One region of the Methylibium sp. Pch-M genome, then DNA from elsewhere that is predicted to be linked to it. Evidence: predicted binding sites of a transcription regulator. Region 1 holds the regulator's gene; the other holds the start of a gene.
The links. The regulator sigma-54, encoded in region 1, starts transcription at its own class of promoters, with help from an activator protein. The targets are predictions, from matches to a motif close to TGGCANGNAANCTGCTTT.
Positions count from the first base shown of each region.

Region 1 (3,401 bases):
TCGGGCCGTTCCACATCGGCACGCGCCGGCTCTCCTTCAAGCGCATCGCCTGCGGCAGCTTCATGTCGGGGCTGAGCACCCAGGCGGTCCAGCCCGGGTAGGCGCGCTTCCAGTGGGTGGCGAGGCGGGTGAAGAACTCGTGGGCCGAGGCGCCGTCCTCGAAACCCTCGCGCGCGGCGGTCGGCGGTGCACGCCGGCCGGCCCCGTCGCCGCGCGAGCCCTTGGGGTCGATGCGCTCGCCATAGGGCGGGTTGAGCATCAGCGTGCCGCGTTCGGCGGGGGCGGTGCGCTGCAGCGCGTCGACCGTCTTCAGTTCGATCGCGGCGGCGACGCCGGCGCGTGCCGCGTTGCGCGCCGCGAAGTCGGTCATGCGGAAGGCCACGTCGCCGGCGAAGATGGGCACCGCGCTGGCATGCACGGCCGCCCGCGCGGCCTCGCGCAGCTCGCGCCACAGACGCTGGCTGCCGGCATCGCGGAACGGCCCGAGGCGCTCGAAGGCGAAGCGCCGCAGCGAGCCGGGAGCGATGCCACAGGCGATCTGCGCCGCCTCGATCGCGATCGTGCCGGAGCCGCACACCGGGTCGAGCAGCGGGCCGTCGGCCTCGCGGCCCTGCCAGCCGGCGGCGGCCAGCATCGCGGCGGCCAGCGTCTCCTTCAGCGGCGCCTCGCCCTGGTCCTCGCGCCAGCCGCGCTTGAACAGCGCCTCGCCCGAGGTGTCGACGTACAGCGTGGCGTGCTCGGGCGCCAGGTGCAGCAGCAGCGGCAGGTCGGGGCGGCGGGTGTCGACGCTGGGTCGCGCGCCGAGGGCGTCGCGCATCGCGTCGCACACGCCGTCCTTGATGCGCAGCGCGGCGAAGTTCAGGCTCTTGAGCGGCGCGCGCTGGGCCGTCACGTCGACCTTCAGAGTCTGTTTGGGGGTGATCCAGTCGGGCCAGCGCGGGCTGCGGGCCAGCGCGTACAGGTCGTCCTCGCTGCGGTAGGGCGCATCGGCCACCTGCCACAGCACGCGCTGGGCGAGCCGGCTGCCGAGGTTGAGCGCCATCGCCTCGCGCGGGCCGCCGTGCACCAACACGCCGCCGCGCTGCGTCCGTGCCGCCGCGCCCGGCAGCAGCCGGGCCACCTCGTCGGCGAGCAGCGCCTCGACGCCGGCCGCGCAGGGGAGGAACAACGAGGACGGCGGGGCGTCGGGCGGGAGGACGGCGTTCATGCGTGCAGAGGGGTTCGAGGGTTGCGCCCGCGCGTCGGTCGACGCCGCGCGAGGCCCTGGGTGCCGGTGGGGCCCGGGACCTCGTCGTCACATCATCGTGCGCCGCAGGTTGGCCGGCGCGATCTTCAGCGCCTCGCGGTACTTCGCCACCGTGCGGCGCGCCACCTGGATGCCCTGCTCTTCCAGCATGCTGCTGAGCTGGCTGTCCGACAGCGGCTTCTTGGCGTCCTCCGCGCTGACCAGCTGCTTGATCAGCGCGCGCACCGCGGTGCTCGATGCGTTGCCGCCGGCCTCGGTGTTGAGCGAGGAGCCGAAGAAGTACTTCAGCTCGAAGGTGCCGTAGGGCGTGGACATGTACTTGGCGGTGGTCACGCGCGAGATGGTCGACTCGTGCAGGCCCAGTTCGTCGGCGATCTCGCGCAGCACCAGCGGCTTCATCGCGATCGCGCCATGGCTGAAGAAGGCCTTCTGCCGCTCGACGATGGCCTGCGACACGCGCTGGATGGTGTCGAAGCGCTGCAGGATGTTCTTCATGAACCAGCGCGCCTCCTGCAGCCGCGAGCTCAGGCCCGCGCCCGATTCGGTGCGCGCGCCGCGCTGCTGCTTGATGGCCTGTGCGTAGAGGTCGTTGATGCGGAGCTTGGGCATCACGTCGGGGTTGAGCACGACGCGCCAGCCGCGGCCGGCCTTCTGCACGATGACATCGGGCACGATGATGTTGGCCTCGGCCTTGGTGAAGGGCCGGCCGGGCTTGGGCTCGCAGCGCACGATCAGTGCCTGCGCGGCCTTCAGCAGCTCCTCGTCGGCGCCGGTGGCGGCCATCAGCTTCTTGCCGTCGCGCCGCGCCAGCAGCTCGAGGTGGTACTTGCAGATCAGGATCGCGATCATCTGCGCCTCGCAGCGCGGTCCGGCCCGCAGCTGCAGCGTCAGGCACTCCGACAGGTCGCGCGCCCCCACGCCCAGCGGCTCCAGGTTGTGCAGCCACTTCAGCGCACAGCGCAGGCGGTCGAGCAGCTCCTCGACCGCGATGTCGTCCTCGTCGCCGGCCAGGCGCTGGGCGATCTCTTCCAGCGGGTCGGCCAGGTAGCCGTCCTCGTCGAGCGATTCGATCAGCACCATCACCGCGCCGCGGTCCTCGTCGCTCAGGCGCATGCCGCGCAACTGGTCGCGCAGGTGGTCCTGCAGGCTCACCCCGGCGCTGCTGCGCTCCATGGGGTCGAACTCGTCGCTGTCGTTGTTGCCGGCCTTGCCGGGCGTCTCGCGGATGCCGTCGAAGTCCTCGCGCTCGGTACCGTTCTCCCAGTCCTCGCGCTCGGTGGTGCCGAACTCGGCCGCATCCACCGCGACCGGCTCGGGGTCGGCGGCCGCCTCGGACCCCGAGCCCTCCCAGGCCTCGTCGGCCTGGCGTTCGGAGACCGTGGCGCGCTCCACCGGCGCGTCGAACGGCGTCGGCGCATCCTCCTCCACTTCGAGGAAGGGGTTCTGTTCCAGCATCTGCTCGACTTCCTGGTGAAGCTCGAGCGTGGAAAGCTGCAGCAGCCGGATCGACTGCTGCAGCTGCGGCGTGAGCGCCAGATGCTGCGAAAAACGGACCTGCAGGGAAGGCTTCATCACATCCTGAAGTGCTCGCCGAGGTAGACCTTGCGGACGTCGGCGTTCTCGACGATCTGCTCGGGGGTGCCTTCGGCCAGCACGCGTCCTTCGCTGATGATGTAGGCGCGGTGGCAGATGCCCAGGGTCTCGCGCACGTTGTGGTCGGTGATCAGCACGCCGATGCCGCGGCTCTTGAGGAAGCCGATGATTCGCTGGATCTCGATCACCGCGATCGGATCGACGCCGGCGAACGGCTCGTCGAGCAGGATGAAGCGCGGCTGCGTGGCCAGCGCGCGGGCGATCTCGACGCGCCGCCGCTCGCCGCCCGACAGGGCCGGTGCCGGGCTGTCGCGCAGCTTGTCGATCGACAGGTCGTGCAGCAGGCCGTCGAGCAGCTCGTCGATGCGTGCCTTGGTGTAGGCCTTGCCGCGCTCGTCGAACTGCAGCTCCAGCACCGCGCGGATGTTCTCCTCGACGGTGAGCTTGCGGAAGATCGAGGCCTCCTGCGGCAGGTAGGACAGCCCGAGGCGCGAGCGCTGGTGGATCGGCAGGCGCTCGATCGGCGCGCCGTCGATGCGGATCTCGCCGGCGTCGGCGCGCA
Region 1 covers NZ_CP029606.1:2,068,156-2,071,556, forward strand. Annotated here, with positions in the region: gene C1M51_RS09985 (class I SAM-dependent RNA methyltransferase) at 1-1,207, opposite strand, end outside; gene C1M51_RS09990 (RNA polymerase factor sigma-54) at 1,295-2,818, opposite strand; gene lptB (LPS export ABC transporter ATP-binding protein) at 2,818-3,401, opposite strand, start outside.

Region 2 (3,401 bases), 1.2 Mb from region 1:
GAAGGCCGTGGCGCGCGAGCGCCAGCAGCGCTTCGAGACGGCCGAGGAGTTCGTGCTGGCGCTGGAGCGCGGCGCATCGCGCCCGCTCGCCGCACCGCCGGCGACGCCGCTCGTCGCCCGCGACCCGAGCGCGCTGTGGAAGATCGCCTTCGCGATCTCGCTGCTGTTCAACGTGCTGCTCGTGGTGTGGCTGCTGTTCCTGCCGCGCTGAAGCGGGGCAGGCGGCGTCGGGCCGGCGGCGGGTCATGTGGCGGCCCCGGGACTAGCGTTGCGCGGACCGGCCCGCGGCGCCGTAGTCGGTCGGTGCGGCCATCGGGCGCGCCCGCCCGCCCTTTTCGGCCCAGGTGCGGGTCCAGCGGATCTGCACCCGGCGCAGCATCACCAGCATCACGAGGGCCAGCACCGCGAAGGCGACGAAGCCCCACAGATAGGTGCCGGCCAGCTGCTTGGACTGCCCCATCGCATTGGGCAGGAAGCCGCCGCCGAGTGCGCCGACCTCGCCGATCATCGAACCGGCCACCGCGGTGGTCATCGGCCAGCGCAGCGGCACCAGCTGGAACAGTGCGCCGTTGCCGGCGCCGAGTGCCGCGAAGCACAGCATGAAGAGCAGCGTCGTGACCGCCACCGAGTTGCCGGCGAAGCCGCACATCACCAGCGTCACGATCACGATCACCAGCACGCCGCTGAGCGTGTTGATGCCGCCGATGCGGTCGGAGATGTAGCCGCCGAGCACGCGCACCGCCGAGCCCATCAGCGTGGCCAGCATGGTCAGCTGGCCGGCCTCGATCTTGGTGACGTGGAACTGGTCGTAGAAGTAGGTCGGCAGGAAGCTCGCCAGACCGATGAAGCCGCCGAAGGTGATGATGTAGATCAGGCTGAAGGCCCAGCCGTCCTTCTCGAACAGGCAGGCGACGTGCTCGCGCAGCGTCTGGTGCTCGCGGTCCGGCGGCTCCTTGGCGGCGAACCACATCACCAGCATCGGCAGCAGCATGGTGCAGGCCGCCAGGCCGTAGACGGTGGACCAGCCGAACTTGGCCGCCAGCGGCGGCGCGAACAGCACCGCGAGCACCGTGCCCGAGTTGCCGGCGCCGGCGATGCCCATCGCCAGCCCCTTGTGCTGCGGCGGGAACCAGCCCGAGCCCAGCGACAGCGCGACGCCGAAGCTCGCGCCGGCGATGCCGAGCAGCACGCCCATCGCGAGCACGCCGTCGTAGCTGTCCACGTAGCCGTAGCCGTAGCCCAGCGCGGCGACGATCAGGCCCATCTCGACCATCGCCGCGTTCTTGCGGCCGATGTACTGCGACAGCACGCCCAGCGGGAAGCGCATCAGCGCGCCGGCCAGGATCGGCACCGACACCATGAAGCCCTTCTGCGCGGCGGTGAGCTGGAAGCTCTCGCTGATGAAGGGCGCCATCGCGCCGTTCAGCACCCAGATCGCGAAGCAGAAGTCGAAGTAGAGGAAGGACGCGAGCAGCGTGGGCCAGTGGCCCGAGCGCACGAAGGTCTTGAAATCAGCCATGGCGTGACGTGCCTGCGCTCACGCGCGGCAGCGATGCGAGAAGAGGAGGTGGGGTGCCGCCGTGAAGGCGGCCGACGACGGCGAGCTCATGGTGCTTCTCCAGGGAGAACGGTCGCTCGGCCCCGGGGGGCGAGTGACGAAGGCACGAAGCTGGGCACGTCGGTGTGCACAGGACCGGGCGTGCGGAGCGCCGATCCGGGCGCGTCGCTGCGCCCGCGTTGTGCGGAGCAGCATTCGTGCCAGGGGGCGGCTGGCGGCACGCCGGCTGCTCCATACTGGCGCCCCCGGCAGGTCGCGCCCTGCGTCCGCTCCTCTGGAAAGGCCCCGTCGTCGCGTGACTTCCGTTCTCCTTGTGCTCGACCCCGATCACGGTGCGCCACCGCTGGCGGCCGATCTGCGTGCGGCCGGCATTCACGTGCTTGGTGCCTGCCCATGCGACAAGCTGGTGCAGGAGGCACTGCGGCAGGGACCCGATGTGCTGGTGGGGTGGTCTTCGCACCCGGGTGAGCCGTTGTTCCGTGCGCTGGACATCCTGCGCACGACCCAGGCCCTGCCAGTGCTCGTGTTCAGCGGCGACGCCGGCGTCGAGGTCATGGAGCGCGCCCTGCAGTGCGGCGTGCAGGGCTGGGTGGTGCAGGGCTACGCCGCAGCACGGCTGCGGCCGTTGTTGCAGCTCGTGCAGGCGCGCTTCCGCCACGAGCGAGGGTTGCGCGATGCGCTCGAGGACCTGGGGCACCGCTACGAGGAACGCAAGCTGGTCGACCGGGCCAAGGGCATCCTGATGCTGGCGCGCCAGGTCCCGGAAGACGAGGCCTTCAGGCTGCTGCGCCAGAGCGCGATGCAGCAGCAACTGCGCGTCGGTCAGGCAGCCCAGCTGCTCATCGATGCCGCGCAGGATGCTGCCGGGGTCAACCGCTCCGGCCAGCTGCGCATGCTGTCGCAACGACTGGTCAAGCTCTATGCACTGCAGCTGGCCTGCGATGCGACCGAGGCCGGCGCCGTGCGGACCCTGCAGTCGCAGGCGGTCGAGCGCCTGGAGGCCAACCTGGCCCAGCTGGGCCGCCTGCTGTCCAAGCCCACCTTCGGCGACCTGCTGGACGGCGTGCTGAGCGCCTGGAAACCGCTGGACGCGATGCTCGGCGAAGTGCCGCAGGCCGCGCGCCTGCTCAAGCTCGATGCGCTGGCCGAGGCACTGCTGCAGGCCGCCGAGACGCTGACCGCCGCCCTGGAGCAGGCCAGCGGCATGCCGCGCCTGCACGTGATCAACCTCGCGGGCCGGCAGCGCATGCTGAGCCAGCGGCTGGCCAAGGAGGTGCTGCTGGCCACGCTGCTGCCGGGGCCGATGGCCGCGCTGGCGCGCGAGGCGGCCGAGCGCACCGCGCTCGAGGCCGAGCAGGCGCTGGCCGCGTTGCAGGCCGCGCCGCTGTCGACCCCCGAGATCCGCGCGACGCTGGCCGCCGCGGCGCAGGCCTGGCCACGGATGCGCGCCGGCATCGACGCCGCCGGCACGCCGGCCGGTCGGCAGCAACTGGCTGACGCGAGCGACACGCTGCTCGAGCGCTTCGAGCAGCTCACCGGGCAGATCGAGCACAGCATGCAGACGCTGATCGGCTGACGCAGGCCCTAGGGGGTTCGACACCCTCAAGCTGGGGGGGCGCGCCTGCGGTGCAGGGCTATCATGGTTCGAGCACCATGAGCGTTCCCTTCGAGTCCTCCGCCACCGCGTCGGCCCTCACCGAGGCGCTTGAAAAGCTCGGTCTGCCCGTCTACACGAAGGACGCCGCGGGTCGCTACACACACCTCAACGCGGCGGCGGTCGCGGCGCTCGGCGTGCCCGCCGAGGCCTGCGGCCGGACCGACGCCGAACTGCTCACCGCGCCGA
Region 2 covers NZ_CP029606.1:3,263,095-3,266,495, reverse strand. Annotated here, with positions in the region: gene C1M51_RS15730 (bifunctional protein-serine/threonine kinase/phosphatase) at 1-211, shown strand, start outside; gene C1M51_RS15725 (nitrate/nitrite transporter) at 263-1,519, opposite strand; gene C1M51_RS15720 (type IV pili methyl-accepting chemotaxis transducer N-terminal domain-containing protein) at 1,854-3,134, shown strand; gene C1M51_RS15715 (sensor domain-containing diguanylate cyclase) at 3,212-3,401, shown strand, end outside.
Region 2: a site for sigma-54 is predicted at 1,744-1,761, ahead of C1M51_RS15725 (nitrate/nitrite transporter). Genes of this name have one in related genera too.